Linked DNA regions of Pelosinus fermentans DSM 17108. The protein of the gene in region 2 interacts with the protein of the main gene of each other region in a pairwise test. Links are inferred from orthologs where the notes say so. Each region holds a gene or a part of one and is shown on either strand. Other genes may lie near its edges.

The links.
Region 1: the proteins of nrdD (region 2) and nrdG interact in binary tests that used the Escherichia coli proteins (3 or more experiments, as listed by UniProt). The link is inferred for Pelosinus fermentans DSM 17108 from one-to-one orthologs.

What each region holds. Positions count from the first base shown.
Region 1 is NZ_AKVN02000001.1:1,445,379-1,450,149, reverse strand. What follows is about bases 1,901-4,771. They hold nrdG (anaerobic ribonucleoside-triphosphate reductase activating protein), read right to left. Parts: upstream 3,671-4,771; coding sequence 3,131-3,670; downstream 1,901-3,130. Other genes in these bases: FR7_RS06375 (DUF6904 family protein), read right to left, coding at 3,781-4,500; FR7_RS06385 (GntR family transcriptional regulator), read right to left, coding at 2,151-2,882; nagE (N-acetylglucosamine-specific PTS transporter subunit IIBC), read right to left, coding at 1,901-1,937. Also shown: murQ (N-acetylmuramic acid 6-phosphate etherase), read right to left, coding at 1-352; more of nagE, read right to left, coding at 504-1,900. UniProt on the Escherichia coli protein: Activation of anaerobic ribonucleoside-triphosphate reductase under anaerobic conditions by generation of an organic free radical, using S-adenosylmethionine and reduced flavodoxin as cosubstrates to produce 5'-deoxy-adenosine.
Region 2 is NZ_AKVN02000001.1:2,345,682-2,359,052, reverse strand. Bases 5,805-8,731 are described here. They hold nrdD (anaerobic ribonucleoside-triphosphate reductase), read right to left. Parts: upstream 8,308-8,731; coding sequence 6,301-8,307; downstream 5,805-6,300. Other genes in these bases: nrdR (transcriptional regulator NrdR), read right to left, coding at 8,348-8,731; FR7_RS10700 (TIGR03960 family B12-binding radical SAM protein), read right to left, coding at 5,805-6,252. Also shown: FR7_RS10730 (DivIVA domain-containing protein), read right to left, coding at 138-587; FR7_RS10725 (YlmH family RNA-binding protein), read right to left, coding at 606-1,391; proC (pyrroline-5-carboxylate reductase), read right to left, coding at 1,384-2,205; FR7_RS10715 (cell division protein SepF), read right to left, coding at 2,232-2,660; FR7_RS10710 (YggS family pyridoxal phosphate-dependent enzyme), read right to left, coding at 2,679-3,380; peptidoglycan editing factor PgeF, read right to left, coding at 3,680-4,498; more of FR7_RS10700, read right to left, coding at 4,501-5,804; more of nrdR, read right to left, coding at 8,732-8,806; FR7_RS10685 (YlmC/YmxH family sporulation protein), read right to left, coding at 9,113-9,388; FR7_RS24175 (hypothetical protein), read right to left, coding at 9,525-9,731; FR7_RS10675 (hypothetical protein), read right to left, coding at 9,732-9,962; FR7_RS10670 (hypothetical protein), read right to left, coding at 10,059-10,310; FR7_RS10665 (porin), read right to left, coding at 10,423-11,355; FR7_RS23480 (hypothetical protein), read left to right, coding at 11,748-11,885; FR7_RS10660 (recombinase family protein), read left to right, coding at 12,059-13,371. UniProt on the Escherichia coli protein: Catalyzes the conversion of ribonucleotides into deoxyribonucleotides, which are required for DNA synthesis and repair. Can reduce each of the four common ribonucleoside triphosphates.

The DNA.
Region 1 (4,771 bases), 900 kb from region 2 along the record:
TAAGATCTTTGATTGCCAAACCTTCGTCATCTTCCGTATCTTCCCGCCAGCCAGAGAGCGCTTCTTCTCCTCCAGAAATCAGTCCAATCACTGTATTATCATCCGTACCAAAGGTTGGCGGACATTCGGTTGCATCCAGCAGTCCCAGCTTCCCCCCCGAACCACTGCCAATATAAAACAGCCGCCCGCCCTTTACCATCTGTTCCACGATGATGTCGATGGCTGAACTAATTACCCCAGTGCATTTTCCCACGGCAGCAGCTACCTTCTCATCTTCCCGATTAAACATAGTTACCATTTCAATGGTAGAAACCTCATCAATCTCTATGGTATCTTGATTCCATTGCTCCATATGGTCCTCCTGAAAAGAGACTTGATTCAAAGGGAGTAACCTTCCAATGAATCCTAGCCCTATGTATTCCCTGGAATTTCATTGAAAAAAGGAATTGAATCTTGAAGATATGCACGCATCAACTCCAACCTTCAATTCCATATACCTCTTTTTAGAAATTAGGTGTTGAAGTATTATGTATATCTTTTGTAATGTGATTTCGTCTTTCTATCAATAGCTTTTTCATTTCATCAGCAATCATTTCTGCCTTTGTGCCTACAATGATTTGAACACTGTTGCCACTCTTAATCACACCCGCTGCCCCTAATGCTTTCATCTCATTTTCATCTAACAGAGCAGCATTTTTCAAAGTTAACCGCAAACGAGTAATGCAGGAATCGACAACCTCGATATTTTCTGCGCCTCCCAGCTTTTCTATAAGATTCATGGAGAAATCACTGCTATCAACATTGTCTAACTTCGTATTCTCTGCTTCATCGTCAAAACGACCAGGCGTAGGGATGTTAAATTGTTTGATCGCCCACACAAATACCACATAATATAAAGCAGCAAACCCCAGGCCAAGGGGAACCAGCATAGCAGGTTTCGTTGCCAAACCCCAATTCAGCAGTAAATCAATCAAGCCTGCAGAAAAACCAAACCCATGTAAAATTCCCATAGAACTTACTAACGCCATCGCCAAGCCAGTCATGATTGCATGTAAGAAGTACAGCATCGGAGCTAAAAACATAAACATGAATTCAATAGGCTCCGTTATACCAGTCAAGAACGCTGTAAATCCTACTGATAATAGAGCACCGCCGATTTTACTGCGATTCTCAGGCTTTGCACATGTATAAATCGCCAATGCCGCCGCTGGCAGAGCAAACATAAAGATGAGATAGAAACCTGCCATAAAGCCGCCCGCTGTGGGATCTCCGGCAAAGAAGCGATTTAAATCGCCCGTTACCACCTTGCCCGTGGCATCCGTGTAATTCCCAAAGACAAACCAAACAAAACTATTCAAAATGTGGTGAAGTCCAAAAGGAATGAGCAGACGATTGAAGATCCCATAAACAAATAATCCTAGAGATCCTGCACCAATAATCCATTCACCCATGCTATGGATGATACTTTGAATGGGTGCCCAAATCACGCCAAAAATTCCTGCCATAACGATTCCTGCAGCTGCCGTCACGATGGGAACAAAACGCCTCCCTGCAAAGAAACCTAAGAAATCAGGAAGCTTAATATTATAAAATCGATTATACAAATAACCCGCTACCAAACCGCTTAGAATACCTCCAAGCACACTCATATTCAAATCAGGATTAATGGTCTTTAGACCATTGGTAAGTACTAGATAACCGATGGCACCTGATAAACCGGATGCGCCTCCATTATCATGAGACAGACCAATGGCAATACCCATAGCAAACAATAATGCCAAATTGTCAAAAATAGCCCCTCCTGCTTTCATAACAAAAGGAATATCAAGAACATCCGGAGCACCAAAACGCAGCAGCAAAGCCGCGGCTGGCAGTACTGCCACGGGCAGCATCAGCGCTTTACCAATCTTTTGCAGTTTCCCAAACCAATTTCCCACAACTATGAACCCCCTATTCTTTATTTATACATTACAAACTACAAAATGACCTGGCAAAAAGAAAACTTGATAGTACTTTCTAAAGATAAAGAAGACTTGATTCGATGAAGTTTTAACTCCACTGAATGTTAGTCATCGAATAAAAGAATGCCGATTTAGTGCTATTCATATGTCACTTTGCAATTTGCCCTATATACACATAGCAAGTACCGATTATCGCTTTAATGTTATTTCAAATTTATAGCGGTCACTGCGATAAATGGACTTTGTTACCTCAAAGGGAATATTCTTTTTTGTATAGGTTAATCGTGAAAACATAAGTGCTAAGGTTTTTTGCTTTACCTGCAGCATTTGACTCTCATAATCATTTACTAATACAGGCTCGATGGTCTGGTTTGCATATTCAATCTGCAAACCGAACTGCTTTTCTAAAATGGTATACAAGGAATTATTCTCTAACGCCTCAGCCGTTAATCCCTCGCAAAGTGCTGTTGGTAAATAAGCAGTCTCAATGGCATAGGGTTCATCATTAACAGAGCGCAATCGGGTAATTTCAAATACTTCATCCTGCTCTTCCAACTGCAGATCATGCTGCAATTTTTTCGTTGCAGATTTTCTTTGAAAAGAAATTATTTTCGTATGAATACTCATGCCGCGCCGCTGCATATCTTCCGTAAATCCCAGCAAATTATGCAGGGGATGTTTTTCTTTGTTTTTGACAACAAAGGTTCCTTTTCCCCGTTCCCGATATAGCAATCCTTCATTTACTAAGCTTGCAATGGCTTTATTCGCAGTCATTCGGCTAATTCCGTGATATTCACACAGCTCTCTTTCTGTTGGAACGACTTCATCTGCAGCTAGTTCTTCATTTTCGATCATTTCGGAAATAATATTTTTCAACTGATAGTACAAAGGAATCGGCGAATCTTTATCAACTCTTTTCATGATTACCACCTTTACATTTATCATAAATTTGAAATGTCATCATGTTGACATGTTGTATATACATTTACAATTGTATTATAACACTTCTATTATCTTTTTCAAGATTATTCTGAAATTTAAATGAGTACGATTTTTTTAACCGCAGAGGCGCAGAGTACGCAGAGGGATATATTCATCCTATCTCTACGTTCTCTGCGCCTCTGCAGTTACTTTTTATCACTTTTTTTGCCGAGCAATGATCTCTTTATTTAAGGCAAAGGTTCATACAATACCACTTTTTTCTCTTTTAGGCTTTCCGGAACGTCAATAATGCGCTGATTAGCAGAACCCTTGAATAACAAATCATAACTTTTCAATGCTAATTCAAATTTGCCATCAATTAATACATCAATGTATTGTAAAAATTCCAGACAATCCGGTCTCTTAATTAACTCTTCAAAAGTGAAACCAGTATAACACCAAATATTAACGCCTTTACTTTTCAATTGCTCAGCAATAGCAGTACAAGCAACGGGCTGCAGCATTGGTTCGCCACCTGAAAATGTTACCCCGGACTGCAGTTTGACCGCTAGAACAGTCTGTACCACATCATCAATTTCTTGTTCAAAACCACCCTTCAAATCCTGGGTATCAAGATTGTGACAGCCTTGGCAATGATGAGTACAGCCTTGACACCAGATCACCGTTCTCAATCCCTTTCCATCTACAACCGAATCCGTTGTTATCTGAGAAGCTAAACGAATTTTCACCATACCACACCAATCTCCCTGTTTTACACTTTCAGACAATAAATCATCTCATATGTCAATATCATAGGAATGATTCCCCTCATTATCCATTCGTAATCAAAATAATAGTATATCACTTTTAACCAGAATCGTCTCCTGTTCATCCGTATTCACCACTGGATGTTTTCAGGATAGTCCCAGTCATATTGAATTTCATCTGCAGGACAATTATATTTTAGAGCTTCTTCCAAAACTTCCTCTCTCACCTCTCTATATTCATCGTCTGGTTCTGCAATTCTCTTTGCTATGATTGCTACACTCTTTAAGCGCTTTTCCTTATTCATTGCCAGAAATTTACCATTTAAAATATCAATATACTGTATTGTATATCCGTAAAACCATGTATAATCATGGGTTATCATGTTCAGTATACGTTTATAGGAAGCCTCCGTTACTACTTGCTTCAGGCACTCTACAACCGCCGCCTGAAACTTATGAACCGCAGCAGTATTCGCATCCCATTCTGGATACTTGTTTTTTTTCTGGCGTAACAAAATAAAATCACTCAAACACATAATAACAAACAATATTTCCGGCCATAAAATATGAGTGCCTATATATATATTTTTCTTAGGAGTAATCATTGCTAACTCTTTCATCCGATTCTCATCCATACCATTCTCAACAAATTCAAATTCCCGATTCCCCATTAAAGCATGGCGCAGCTCATAGCAGAACCCTAACACTCTTATACGAACACCTTGGTAGGCAACATATTGATTCTCCTTACCAACAACATCATGCAGTGCACCATAAAGTTCCTCAAAATCTAAACAATCACCATATATAGCCACACCTGCATGATTAGGGGTATGTTTTACAAATATCATTATGATCCCTCAACTTTGTAAGTTTTTTGTTCTTTGACACATAATGTATCTTTTATTTTTAAGACTTCTCCCTCGGCAATATAATGGTACTCACAAAGCTCCTCTTTGCCTCTTTAATCATTCCATACAGTATGTTCCCATTTCTTCTTCTATAACTCCAACTGCTTTGGATAAACACCAAGCATTCGGAGATAGGATGAGATTCCACCTCAGTTTTGATCTACACGCCTACGCAAGGCGTGACTCTACCAGAGGGTTGATGTTGAAACCC
Region 2 (13,371 bases):
TTACTATTAGGCTTACACTATTCCTAACTCGCTGTAAAATCAGTTTTTTAGCTACTGTCTCCATCATAACTTGTATTAGTATTAACATTCTACAATAAAGTTGATTATAACCAATAAAAGGTACATTGTCAAATTACCTATTCATCCTCACCAGATTCACCTAATATCTCCAACTGTGCTTGTACAAGGGTACGCATACGAACACGATATACATCAACTTGTTTTTTCAAATCCTGATATTCACTAGCCATACGACGTACTTTGTTGGCAGCTTCCTCTACGAGTTTCTGAGCGTTGATCTCTGCTTCTTTTATCATTAGTTCTGTTGTCTTTTTAGCATTTAACTTTACTTCTTCCGCTGTTTCCTGAGCAACAATTAACGTATTATGCAAAGTGTTTTCCATATGTTGAAAATGTTCTAATTTACTATTAAGTCGGTCCATATTCTCTTTCAACTCAATATTTTCCCGATATAATAGCTCATAATCTTTTATGACTCGGTCAAGGAATTCATCAACATCTTCTTCGTTATATCCTCGAAAACTTCTCTTAAATTCTTTATTATGAATATCTAAAGGGGTTAGCATGAATACACCTCCACGTATCTACATAAAACGTTTTAATACAACACTCATTCGTCCTTTTCTGGTTTGCCCCAGTACTTCACAAACTTCGACTCTCCCCCGTCCACGCATTGAAATAACATCATTTTCTTTAATGGACTGAGCACTATTTTTAGCTTCCTGCCAGTTTATTTTTAGTTTACCTGCCACGATTTCCTCTGACATTCTGCTGCGGGAAGTTCCAAAACCAGCTGCTGCTATGACGTCCAATCGAAGAGAAGCTACAGTCGTTTTGATTTCCTTTACTTTTTCTTCTCGAGGAGCAATATCTGCGATCTTCAATTGCGTAATACTGATAGGCGCCGCACCAATCTTACTGAAATTTTGCATAAGAAAATTGAAGAAAGATGAATCGATAATAATTTGGCATCCATGCCCACACATAATGATATCACCAATAATTTCTCGCTTGATACCTAATGCCATCAATGCCCCCAGCACATCTCGATGAGTGATTTGATAATATCTCTCATCCCATGTTACGGAGACAGCCTCTACTGCAGCATCAGGGGTACCCCGAAACTCTTCATTTATAAAAACAGCTTTAACTCGCTCCGCCCCATCATAACCACCGCTGGCTACCAGCTTTAATCGATCATAATGTGCACCAATCGTTTCTGCAATGCTATAACCGTAAGGATCCAGAAACTCTGTTACTTTGTACTTTCGATTACGCAATGCCGCTTCAGCTAAATCCAATAATTTAGCTGCTAATTCACCTTCACCGCTAGCCTGATAATATCGTATAATTTTTTCTCGGTCACCCATGTGATTTTTTCCCCATCTCCTGTGAACGTTTTGTAGCTGCTTGTACTGCATCAATTAAAGCTGCTCTTACACCCTTTTGCTCTAATACATGTATACCCGCAATAGCAGTTCCACCTGGAGAAGTTACCATATCCCTTAATCTTGCGGGATGTTCCCCTGTTTCCAGAACCATCTTAGCTGCTCCCAATAAGGTCTGAGCTGCCATAACCAATGAATTTTGTCTGGACAAGCCAACCCGGACACCTGCATCTGTTAATGCATCAATAAGTACAAAGACGTATCCCGGACCACTACCTGATAATCCCGTTACTGCATCCATAGCATTTTCATCCATAATAATGGCTCTACCTACAGAAGCAAAAATAGTTAATACTAATTCGCCATTTTCTTCACCTGCATAATGCCCCAAAGCAAGAACAGACATCCCTTCCCCTACTGACACCGGAGTGTTTGGCATAACTCTTACAATTGGAATCCGTATCAATTTGCTCTCAAGTATTCCAATTGTAATTCCCGCTGCAATTGATACAACTAAGGTTGTAGGTGAAAGCAGTGGTGCAATGGCATCTAATACACCATTAATAATCTGAGGCTTCACAGTTAAAAACAATATATCTGCTGCTTTTACAGTATCCTTAATACTTAACGTCGTAAGTACACCAAATTTCCCAGCCATATGCTCTAGACGATTCTGTGAAATATCATTTACGATAATTTGACTCGGCGTAACTAAATTAGCTTTTAATATTCCATCAATTAAGGCTTCAGCCATAGCTCCGCTACCGATAAAACCGATTTTTTTATTCTGCAACATCTGGTAATCCCCCGTATTTTAACTCTTTATTTATTCCATGGTAAAAATTCTTTATCACTGCCTTCTTCATGAGGGCTATAAGTAACATCTACATTATTAGGAGCACAGAGAAATATATTGTTACCAATTTTTTGAATGCTCCCAGCTAAAGCATAGGTAGTCCCACTAATAAAGTCAATCATGCGCTTAGCAACTTCTTTATCACAATTCTCAAAATTCACAACAACAGGTTTTCGATTTTTCAAATGATCAGCTACATGTTGAGCATCATCAAAAGAGAATGGCTCCACTACCATAACTTTCATTTGTTTCTGAGCAGTGGGTAAATTTACTAGGTTACTATTTTTTTTTCCTTTCCCTACTTCTAATTCTTCTACTTTTTGCTTTGGATCTTCCTCAGCCTCTACAGGTTCAAATAAGCCTAAGCTTCCCCAGACTTTTTCCATAAACTTCATGTTCCTTTATACCTCCCTTTAATATTGACGCTGTCCAAATATCCCAGTACCAATACGTACTAAATTTGCTCCCTCTTCAACACCTACGATATAATCATTTGTCATTCCCATAGATAGCCACTCTATATTTGTATTCGCCAAATTCATATCTTTTAGTTCCATAAATAATTGGCACATATTGCGAAATAGAGGTCTGGCTTGCTCTGCATTGTCATAAAAAGGGGCAATCGTCATCGCTCCGCATAATCGGACATGCTCTAGATTGCTAATAGACTTCGCTAATGTTAAAGCATCTTTGGAAGCGATCCCAAATTTGGTATCTTCATTAGCCATATTAACCTGGATCAGAATATCTTGCCTTTTCCCTAAGGCACCGGCAATACGATCAATTTCCAGAGCCACTTTTTTACTATCTACAGAATGAATCAGATCAAACAGCTGGACTGCTTGACGAACCTTATTGGTCTGCAAATGACCGATAAGATGCCATTCCACTTGTTTTTGAAGTATTTGAGCTTTTTTAGCGGCTTCTTGTATTCTATTTTCGCCAATTGCCAGCACTCCAGCAGCAACCGCTTCTTGAATGGCTGCTACATCATGATTCTTTGTTACAGCTACCAATTTAACATTTTTAGATTCATTAATTAATGTCTTACTTCTCTTATGTACAGCACTATGAATATTTTCTATAACTTGGGTTAAGTTTGTTCGAATAGACATGGTAAACCCTCCATTATATGCATTATTCGCGAATAAACATTAATTTCCTCTTAAGTATCTCCTAAACATAAAAAATATATTGACATTACAATAATAAGAAAAACGCTCCGCATCCTTTAAAACAGATAAAACGAATCGAACCACAAAGACGCACAGGACACAAAGGGTGGGTATTTATATTTTTTGTGCTCTCCTTTGTGTGCCGCAGCTGCGGCATTGTGCCTTTGTGGCTCATAATTTCTTATATGTTTTCACTTGCAAAACTTATAAATTCTAAAAAAAATCTTGTAAGCATTCGCTTACAAGACAATAACAGCTCCGATTCTTCCAGTAGCCCCATTTTCTTTTCGATAAGAAAAAAATAATTCATGATTACAAGCAGTACACACTCCACTGGTTACCACGTTACTTCCTTTCACACCAATTTCTTCCAATTGGTGTACATTGGCTTTCCACAAATCAAAATACCATTTGCCTTTTTCATTGGCTTCTTTTATTAGTTCTTCCCAATTATTGAATTGTTTTTTTAGTTTATTAATTACGATTTCATCAACAACATAGCAGCAAGGACCAATAGAAGGAGCTATTCCAACCAGACAATCCTCAGGTTTCGTACCAAAATTAGATTGCATGGAAAGGATTGTTTTTTGCGCAATCTTTTCCAACGTTCCTCTCCAACCTGCATGAACTGCGCCAATAGCCCGCTGTACCGGATCTACAATTAGCACTGGAACACAGTCAGCAAAAAATAACATTAAAGGAATTCCCGGAACATTAGTTATCAGAGCATCTGTATTTGGAATTGCATCCTCGTAGCTGCCTGCGCCTCTTCCTTTTGCTTCTTGGGTTACCACTGCAATATGATCCGTATGAAGCTGTTGAGCGGTCACAATATGTTCTGAATGAATCCCAATCCCTTGACAAAACAGCTGCCGATTTATAATAACACTCTCATCACAATCGCCTGTATGCAGCGCTACATTCAAGGAATGAAATGGCGGCTTACTTACCCCGCCAAACCGACTAGATATACCATGTTTAATAGCTAATGCACTGAAATGGGTAAACGTTCCATACCATTGCCCTCTAGTTCCATAGTTTAAAATAAATCGCTCCATCACTACACACTCCTATCAGCCTTTTTACATATTCCACACCGAGTACAGCCTTGCGCACATGGAGCAGTAAATTCTTCTTTTTTAGCCTCTTCTAATTCTCGTTCTAAGTACAATGAATCCAGCCCCATATCCAGCACTTTCCAAGGCAGAATTTCACTTTCTGGCTCCCGCTGACGATATAAGTAATCTTCCTCACGAAGCATGTTCTTTTTCATCGCCTGCTTAAAACCTTTACTGCCGCCCTTCTCGTGAGCATCTAGCAATACAGCAGACAACCGCCGATCTCCTCTAGCTAAAACACCTTGAATATAAGCTTCTTTTGGCGATTCAACCAATACTTCTATTCCTCTTTGTTGCCGCAAACTAGAGCTAATATACTTTAGCCTTTTTTCCACTACTGAAACCTGTGTCATGGGCATCCACTGAAAAGGTGTAAAGGGTTTCGGAATAAAGGGATTAATACTTAAGGTTAACCGTCCTCTACTGCCTAAAGATTCCATATACTCTTTAATAGTTATTGCCATGGTAACGATTTCTTCAATGTCTTCGTCTTCCTCATAAGGTAATCCAATCATAATATAGAGTCGAATATGGGGTATCCCTGCGTTAACCGCCATTTTAATGGAATTAAATAGATGCTCATCTGTAATGGTTTTATTAATCACTTTGCGCAAACGGATACTCGCAGCTTCCGGCGCTAAAGTAATTGTTCGATGTTTGCTAACAGCCAATGCACTTACCAAATCCAAGGTAAGAGTATCGGCTCTTAAAGAGGCCACAGACATATGCATTCCTTGTTCTAAAATAATATTACATAACGAATCAATCTCAGGATAATCAGAAATCGCAGCCCCCATTAATCCAACCTTACTGCGATATGCTTTTGCCTTTACAACGGCGGCTTCTAATGTCTTTAGCGATCTTACTCGAGGATTTCGATAGCAATACCCTGCCATACAAAAGCGGCAATGGCGGCCACAGCCACGAGCTACCTCAATCAAAAACATATCTTTAAACTCAGTATTTGGAGTTACAACCACCGTCTGCGCCTCATATTGATCCAACTCTTGAATCCAGCGCCGCTGTACATGCTGGGGCACTCCCTCAGAACAAGATACTTTTTTAATCGTACCATCTGCTTTATATTCCACTTGATAAAAACAAGGCACATATGCACCAGGAATTTGTGCTATTTGAAATAAAATTTCCTGCCTAGAGATATTATTATCACGTGCCTGATAATAGACATCTAATATTTCGTGTATGATTTCTTCGCCTTCACCAATGATAAACACATCAAATAAATCAGCTAAAGGTTCTGGATTAAAGGTCGCACAAGGACCGCCTGCAATAACCAAAGGATCTTTTTCTCCCCGATCAGCAGCTAATACAGGAACCTTTCCAAGCTGTAAAATACTTACTACATTAAAATAATCCATTTCAAATGTTAGAGCAAAGCCGATTAAAGAAAATCCATATAATGGACGTTGCGTTTCGATGGTCATTAACGGTGTATTCGTACGAATATATTCAGGCTCTGTTTTTCTGTCAGGTAAAAATAACCTTTCACAGGCTGTATCTCCCCTAGAATTGACTTGTTGATAAATAATTTGAAATCCTAAATTGGACATTCCTACATGATATGTATTTGGATACACTAATGCAAAGCCTCGACGTGATCCAGGAGGAAAAACCATCGCCCCCTGTTCTTCTGCCAAAGTTTTCTGTAACTTTTCTTTTAATTGCCAAGTCAAAACTTATCACTCCATCTTAAATACGATACATTCCTTTTAACCATCTTATTACAGATGTGCTACACGCTGCTCTAATTCTTCATGCTTTGCGTCATTAAAGCGATCAATGGTACTCAGATAACCAGTGATGCGTCGTACTCTTTTGATGTCAGACATAGAACATACAGGGCATGTATCCCCACCAATTACACCGAGATAGCCACAACCTTCACAAAAATCTACGGGGAAATTAATACCTGCATATCCAATATCACATTGCTGCATGTAACGAATCACATCTTCAACTGCCTTGAGGTTATTTACAGGAGGTGCTGTAAACTCCACATAACTAATATGACCTGCATTTGTATATTTATGATAAATCGCTTCTATTTTTATTTTATCATATACACTAATGGAATAATTGACAGGAATATGAAAGGAGTTAGTATAATAATCTTTATCTGTTACACCAGGGATCAAGCCATATTCACGGCAATCCATTTTGACAAAACGTCCTGCTAATCCTTCTGCCGGTGTTGCCAGCAACGTATAATTCAACATGTATTTATCCGTAGCCTTATCAACTTTGTTGCGCATAAATGCCACAATTTCCTCACCCAATATTTGGGATTCCTCACCTTCACCATGATGATAGCCCGTTAAGGCAATCAAAGCTTCAGCTAAGCCAATGAAGCCTACTGATAACGTGCCATGTTTGATCACATCTGCAATCATGTCATTTGCAGCTAATTTATCTGAATCCAAATATAAGCCTTGCCCCATTAAAAATGGCATATCTTTTACTCTTAATTTCCCTTGCACCTGATAACGATGAAACAACTGTTCACAAGTTAAATCAATGAGATCGGATAAGCTCTGATAAAACTTCATTAAATTTCGTTCTGCCTGAATCGCAAGCCTAGGTAAATTGACCGTGGTAAAACTAAGATTTCCCCGTCCATTCGTTACTTCCGGTCCGCATTTATTAGACATAACTCTAGTACGGCATCCCATATAACCAATTTGATCACCATAAGGTTTGTTAAATGAAGCATCCATGAAACTAAAAGTAGGATTCAAGCGCTGAGAAGCTACACGGATTGCCAGCTTAAATAAATCATAATTAGGGTCTTTCTTATTAAAGTTAATACCTTCTTTTACACGAAAAATAATATTGGGGAATATAGGGTTCTCTCCATGGCCTAACCCCTTCTCATATGCTAATAAAAGATTTTTTGTTACTCTACGTCCCGCTGGTGTCGTATCTGTACCGATATTCAGACTAGAAAATGGAACTTGTGCTCCTGCCCTGCTATGCATAGAATTGAGATTATAAATAAATGCTTCCATTGCCTGATAAACCTCTTCTTCTTTAATGCCTTCCATAAAAGGAGCCATATCCGAATCAAAGAAAGCAAAAGACTGACCACCATGCATATCATTTTGCGAACTTTGCAAAATAATAGCAGCTAAAGCCGCTGCAGATGCTGGGCGCTTCGGTGGCCGAATATAGCCATGCCCATTATTAAAACCATCTTTTAATAATTTACCAAGAGGAATTTGTACACAAGTTAATGTTGTTCCATAAAAGTCTAAATCATGAATATGAATGTCTCCTTTTATATGAGCATTAGCCATGTGTTCAGGAAGTAAGCGATTCAAATAATAAGATTTACTGGCAGCGCTGGCAATCTGCAGCATTTTGGCTGAAGGAGAATTAGAAATATTAGCATTTTCTCGATTGGTTTCTACTAAGATTTCTGCAACAGCATCCATCAAATAGGATTGGCCATCGCGCATACGAGTTCGTTTATCTCTATACAAAATATAGGCTTTCGCCGTTTTTGCATGTCCTTTTTCAATTAAGATTTTTTCTACAGCATCCTGGACCTCTTCAACACCAAATGTTCCTCCATTATATTCTTGTTTTAAAAAGCGCAGGACATCTAATGTTAATTCCATTGCTAATTGTTTATCCGCTCCACCTACAGCTTTAGCAGCTTTAAAAATAGCTTCCGTAATTTTATTTTCATCAAAGGAGACCTCACGTCCATCTCGCTTTTTAATTTTCATAATGATACCAATTCCTCACTTTATATAGGTTATACTGTAATTATTGTTTATTTTTCATCAATGCTTGCAATTCTTCCATAAAATTATTAATATCTGCAAATTGCCTATACACTGAAGCAAATCGAACATATGCTACTTGGTCAAGATCTTTTAAATGTTTCATTACAATTTCGCCAATTTGTTGCGTAGAGATTTCTCGTTCCATCGTATTGCGAATATCTCGCTCTACCCGCTCTCCTAAAGCTTCTATTTCATTAATTGGTATATAGCGTTTCTCACAAGCCCTTACAATCCCATTTAATAATTTACTCTGTTCAAAGATTACACGACGACCATCTTTTTTTATTACCATTAAGGGGGATTGTTCGATCATTTCATATGTAGTAAAGCGGCGCATACATTCCAAACACTCACGCCTACGCCGAATTGTACTCCCCTCTTCCGCTGCTCGTGAATCAATCACTCGACTTTCTACACAACCACAAAATGGACAACGCATAGGAATTCCCCCTTTTGATAATCATTCAACAAGCTTCATAAAGTAACAGCCTTTTCCTGATGTATTCTCAACGATATTTTTAACGAGCTAATACCCACCAGCTCACTACAAAATTTTGCTGTTACATTGTCTTACTAGATATTGTGCTCTATTATTTACTTTACGCCATATATTGTGCTTCTCCTGCTTAGCTTTTTAATAAAATTTAATTTTAATAAAAACAACAAAAGAAAACGACTGCCAACTTTATAAAAAAGCTGCAATCGTTATCATTATATCATATGTACGTAACATATTTACTAATCCTTATTTATCCAGGTGTTTGATTTCGGCAAAAGCAGTAGCCTCTACTAAAATAACATCAAACCCTATTTTATTAATTTTATCCCAAGGAATTACAACATCCTCGCTGCGGCCAAATAAGCCTAAAAACCTGCCATTTCCCGGAACTACGATAGCTGTTAATCTTCCACTTTCCACATCAATTTCAATATCTGTAATCGCCCCTAACCTTTTACCATCAACAATATTAATTACTTCTTTAAGTTTAAGATCTGATACGCAATTGGTAATGCCTTTCATATCATCCACACCCCCAATACATTCTATGAGGGACAAGAAGATTTATGATATCCCATTTTAATAAAGTTTATTTGATGAACACCTAAGCTTGCTATTTCCCTATTCTATTTTTCCTTGCTCTGCTTTGCAGTATATGCTAAACAATTCTGCCCAGAGGCCCCTCTAACCACCTTGGAAGGCGATGATGCACTTTTAATCCCCATAGCCCTACATCCATAGGGAAAATTTCGATCCCAAGTTGTATAAAGATACACACACTTACTACATATGGGTTTTTGCATATAATTTCTATCACCTCTAAGGCAGTCAAACCATCCATACTTGTAAAAACAATACGATTCATTTACACTTTATAATCTACCGTTACACCAACTCGTCCAGCAGCATGACTCGCTCGATTGACAATCTCATCTTTCTTTTCTTCTTTATCTTCTTTTTTCTTTAGCGATTGATTGTTTGTCTTTTCTTTCGGCATATATTCAGGTCTTTTGAATAGTTGTATACGTCCAATAGGCTTCACTCGCAATGCTTTTTCAACTGCTTCAATTGGTGGAATTCGTTCATCTCTTTTCATACCAATCACCGCCTAATATACTTCTATACACTTATTAAAACATGCTCTGATATACCTGTCAATAAATCCTCTTTAAGCCTTAAAATATTCTTTACATTATTTATCGTGAATTTCCATATATTTTTCTATTTCTTCTCTGCTATTGTACTGACAGATACCTGTCTGAATAAAAGCATTGGCAACCGCTCTTTCAAGAGTTACTAATTCAGGTATATTACTCTGTTCCACATACTCAATAACTCTGCATTCACCATTTTCAATGGCAGAGTATGGTCCACCATTCTGATTCGTCCTGCCAATAATTAGACCACGAAATATGCCTTTACAGGGCTTTCTCTCACGTGACATATTGATCACCTCATCTAAATCTATGTGAGAACACTACTATTGATACCTTTGTCAATAATAAAGAAGAGAACACGAACCTAACGATTCGCGTTCTCTCCTGTAAGACAGCAATTTAAAATTTATATGCAACTGCAGCACGGAAAGAAGTATTATCAGCATCAGTGTCAATTGCAGAATTGCTTTTATATAATAAGTTCAGTGAAGTGGTTTTATCAAATTTGTGGTTATAAATATAGTATGCACCTTTTTCTCCACGATCCCAATCAGTATAAATATCTGCATTAGCATCAGTTCTGTGGGAATAAGCGGATAAGTTATTTTTATCATCAAAGGCATATGTTACCCCAAGGACGAGAGCATCATTTTTAGTATCAGCATCAGATTTAATATAATCCGCTACAAAGCTGGCTTTACCAGTAGTATATTGGACATCAGTTCCCCAAAAAGTTCTATCACTACCCGCATTAGGATTAGCCTTTGCAATGGTACCTCCTACAGTCCAATCTTTTACAGGACTATAAGAAGCATGAACCGAATAAACCTTATCTTTAGTATCTTTATCACTTTTACCAGCAACAATTTGTAATGAAGTTACACCAGATTTTCCAGTAGCGACTACACCATCAAAAAGTACCATATCTTCTCCAATATATCCTTCACTACTATATAAAAGAGCGGTAGGGCTAATAGAAAGCCCCTGGCGTCCTACTTTATATTGAAAATCGTTTTCCTTTACGATAATTCCATATTGATCAATAACAGCTACGCTATTACCATATTTAGCTTTGGAAAAATCCGGACCAATTTTGTCTCCGCTAAGAGATTGTGCAGCAAAACGGGCAAACAAATCAACATTATTGCTTAAGGCTGTTTTGGCATTTAGGCGAAAACTATATATGCCGCCTTGAGTATCAGGATCACCATCAGCAGTATTAGAACGGTATTGTACTTTGACTTGACCATCAAGTTCTACAGGAGCGGCAAAGGCAGCTCCTGTAGTTAAAACCATAGCGGCAGCAAGAGCAGTAGTAATTATTTTCTTCATCATATTTCCCCCAATATTATTGTTCCCCTATGGCTTCTTCGGTACCGATAGATATCCAGCGTGTATTTGGCTCCCCACCGACTAGCCAGCTTGCAGCTCTATCCAGATGTTATACAGATCCACCTCCAAGTACATCTAAGACTATACTTACAAAATTTTAGGATTATCGTTAATTCGTCGGACAAATCATAAAATCCTGCCGGAAATAAAAACAAATGTTTTTATTTTTAGTACATTCATTGATATTAATTATCAAAGAATCGCAGTAGTGTACTATGTCTCTTGCAAAAATACGTTTTTATGCGTTTTAACATTTGGACTAGTTAAAAAGCCATGGTATAATAGACTTATCTCTTACAAGATGCAACAATCGAGCAAAGGAGGAATGCACTTTGGATTTACAGGCTCTATTACTTGATAAGAAGAAAAAAGCAAATGAAAACAATAAATCATTCTTAAAGGCGGCTAAAGGAAAAGCTAACAATACCAGCCATCAAATGCCCATGAGAAAAGCCGGCAGAGGAAAATAAGTTTCAAATAAAAAAGACTAAGATATGGATGGAATGCTAGTCTTAGTCCCACTTATAGAAGATGGAATCTTAGGGTGTTTTTAGTCATTGGATACATTCTTCTAAGATGGCAGAACATGTGTTCTGTCATTTTTCTTTTATCCTCACATAAAAATAGATAACACTCAATAATAATGGAGGATATTATGAATGCGCTATATGTGAGAGTGTCAACAGATGACCAAGCCCGCAAAGGTTATTCTTTAAACGACCAAATCGCTGCCTGTCGCAATCATTTATTAGCGATAGATCACACCAGAATAAAAGAATATATTGACGATGGCTATAGCGGAGAATATTTAGAGCGACCCGGCCTTGATAAACTACGAAATGATTTACAAAACGGGATCATAAAAATCGTAGCTATTTATGATCCTGACCGTCTTTCCCGTAATCTTACCAATCAATTGATTATTGCTGATGAAATAGAAAAAACAGGTGCCAGAATTACTTTTGTTACCGGCGATTATGATTCCTCACCAGAAGGCCGCTTATTCTTCAGTATGAAAGGCGCTATTTCTGCTTATGAAAAATCAAAAATTCGTGAAAGAACTTCCCGCGGCCGCCGAGCGAAAGCAAATCAAGGAAAAATCGTCTCCAATGCCCGCCCCTTTGGCTATGACTGGGACAAAAAAAATAGCATGTATGTCATCAACGAAGAGGCAAGTAAAACCATTCAATTCATTTATCATTTATGCATTCATCAAGGCTATGGATCAAGGCGGATTACTTTAGAGTTAGCACGTCTTGGTATTGTCGGCACAAATAATCGCCCGCTCTCGATCTGCACTGTCTCACGCATTCTTACTAAAGAAATGTATCATGGACAGCATTATCTTTTTAAGCAAAAAACTTGTAAAACAGGTCAGAATAGCCGCGAAATCAAAGATAATCCTCCTGAAGCTTGGATTCCTGTTACAATACCTGCAATAGTCACTCGTGAAATGTGGGAATCTGCCCAATTGCAGATCCAACGAAATAAGAAATTGGCAACACGTAATAATAAACATAATTATCTTTTACGAGGATTGCTGCACTGTGCTCTCTGCGGACGTTCCATGACAGCCTATGCTCGTCCTGCTAAGCGAAAAAATGGTAGTGATAAAATCTACTATTATTATTCCTGTATTTCCAAAGAATCAAATACCTATGCAGTCAATGGCACCTCTTGCCAGTGTCGCCGAATACCCGTGGAAGATTTAGAACAAGCTGTCTGGCAATGCCTCGTTACCCTAGCAACTGCTAAAGATCATTTACAAGAATCCATACTTACCAACACCAATTTTAACTATTCAGAACAAATAACAAATTTACATGCTCTCCAAGTTGAACTAAAGAAGAAAAAAATAAATACCCTGCGTTGGTATCAGGAGAATTTGATTGATAGCGAAACAGTAGAAAGAGAATTACAAACCCTAAATAAGGAGCTAACTACTATCCATCACGA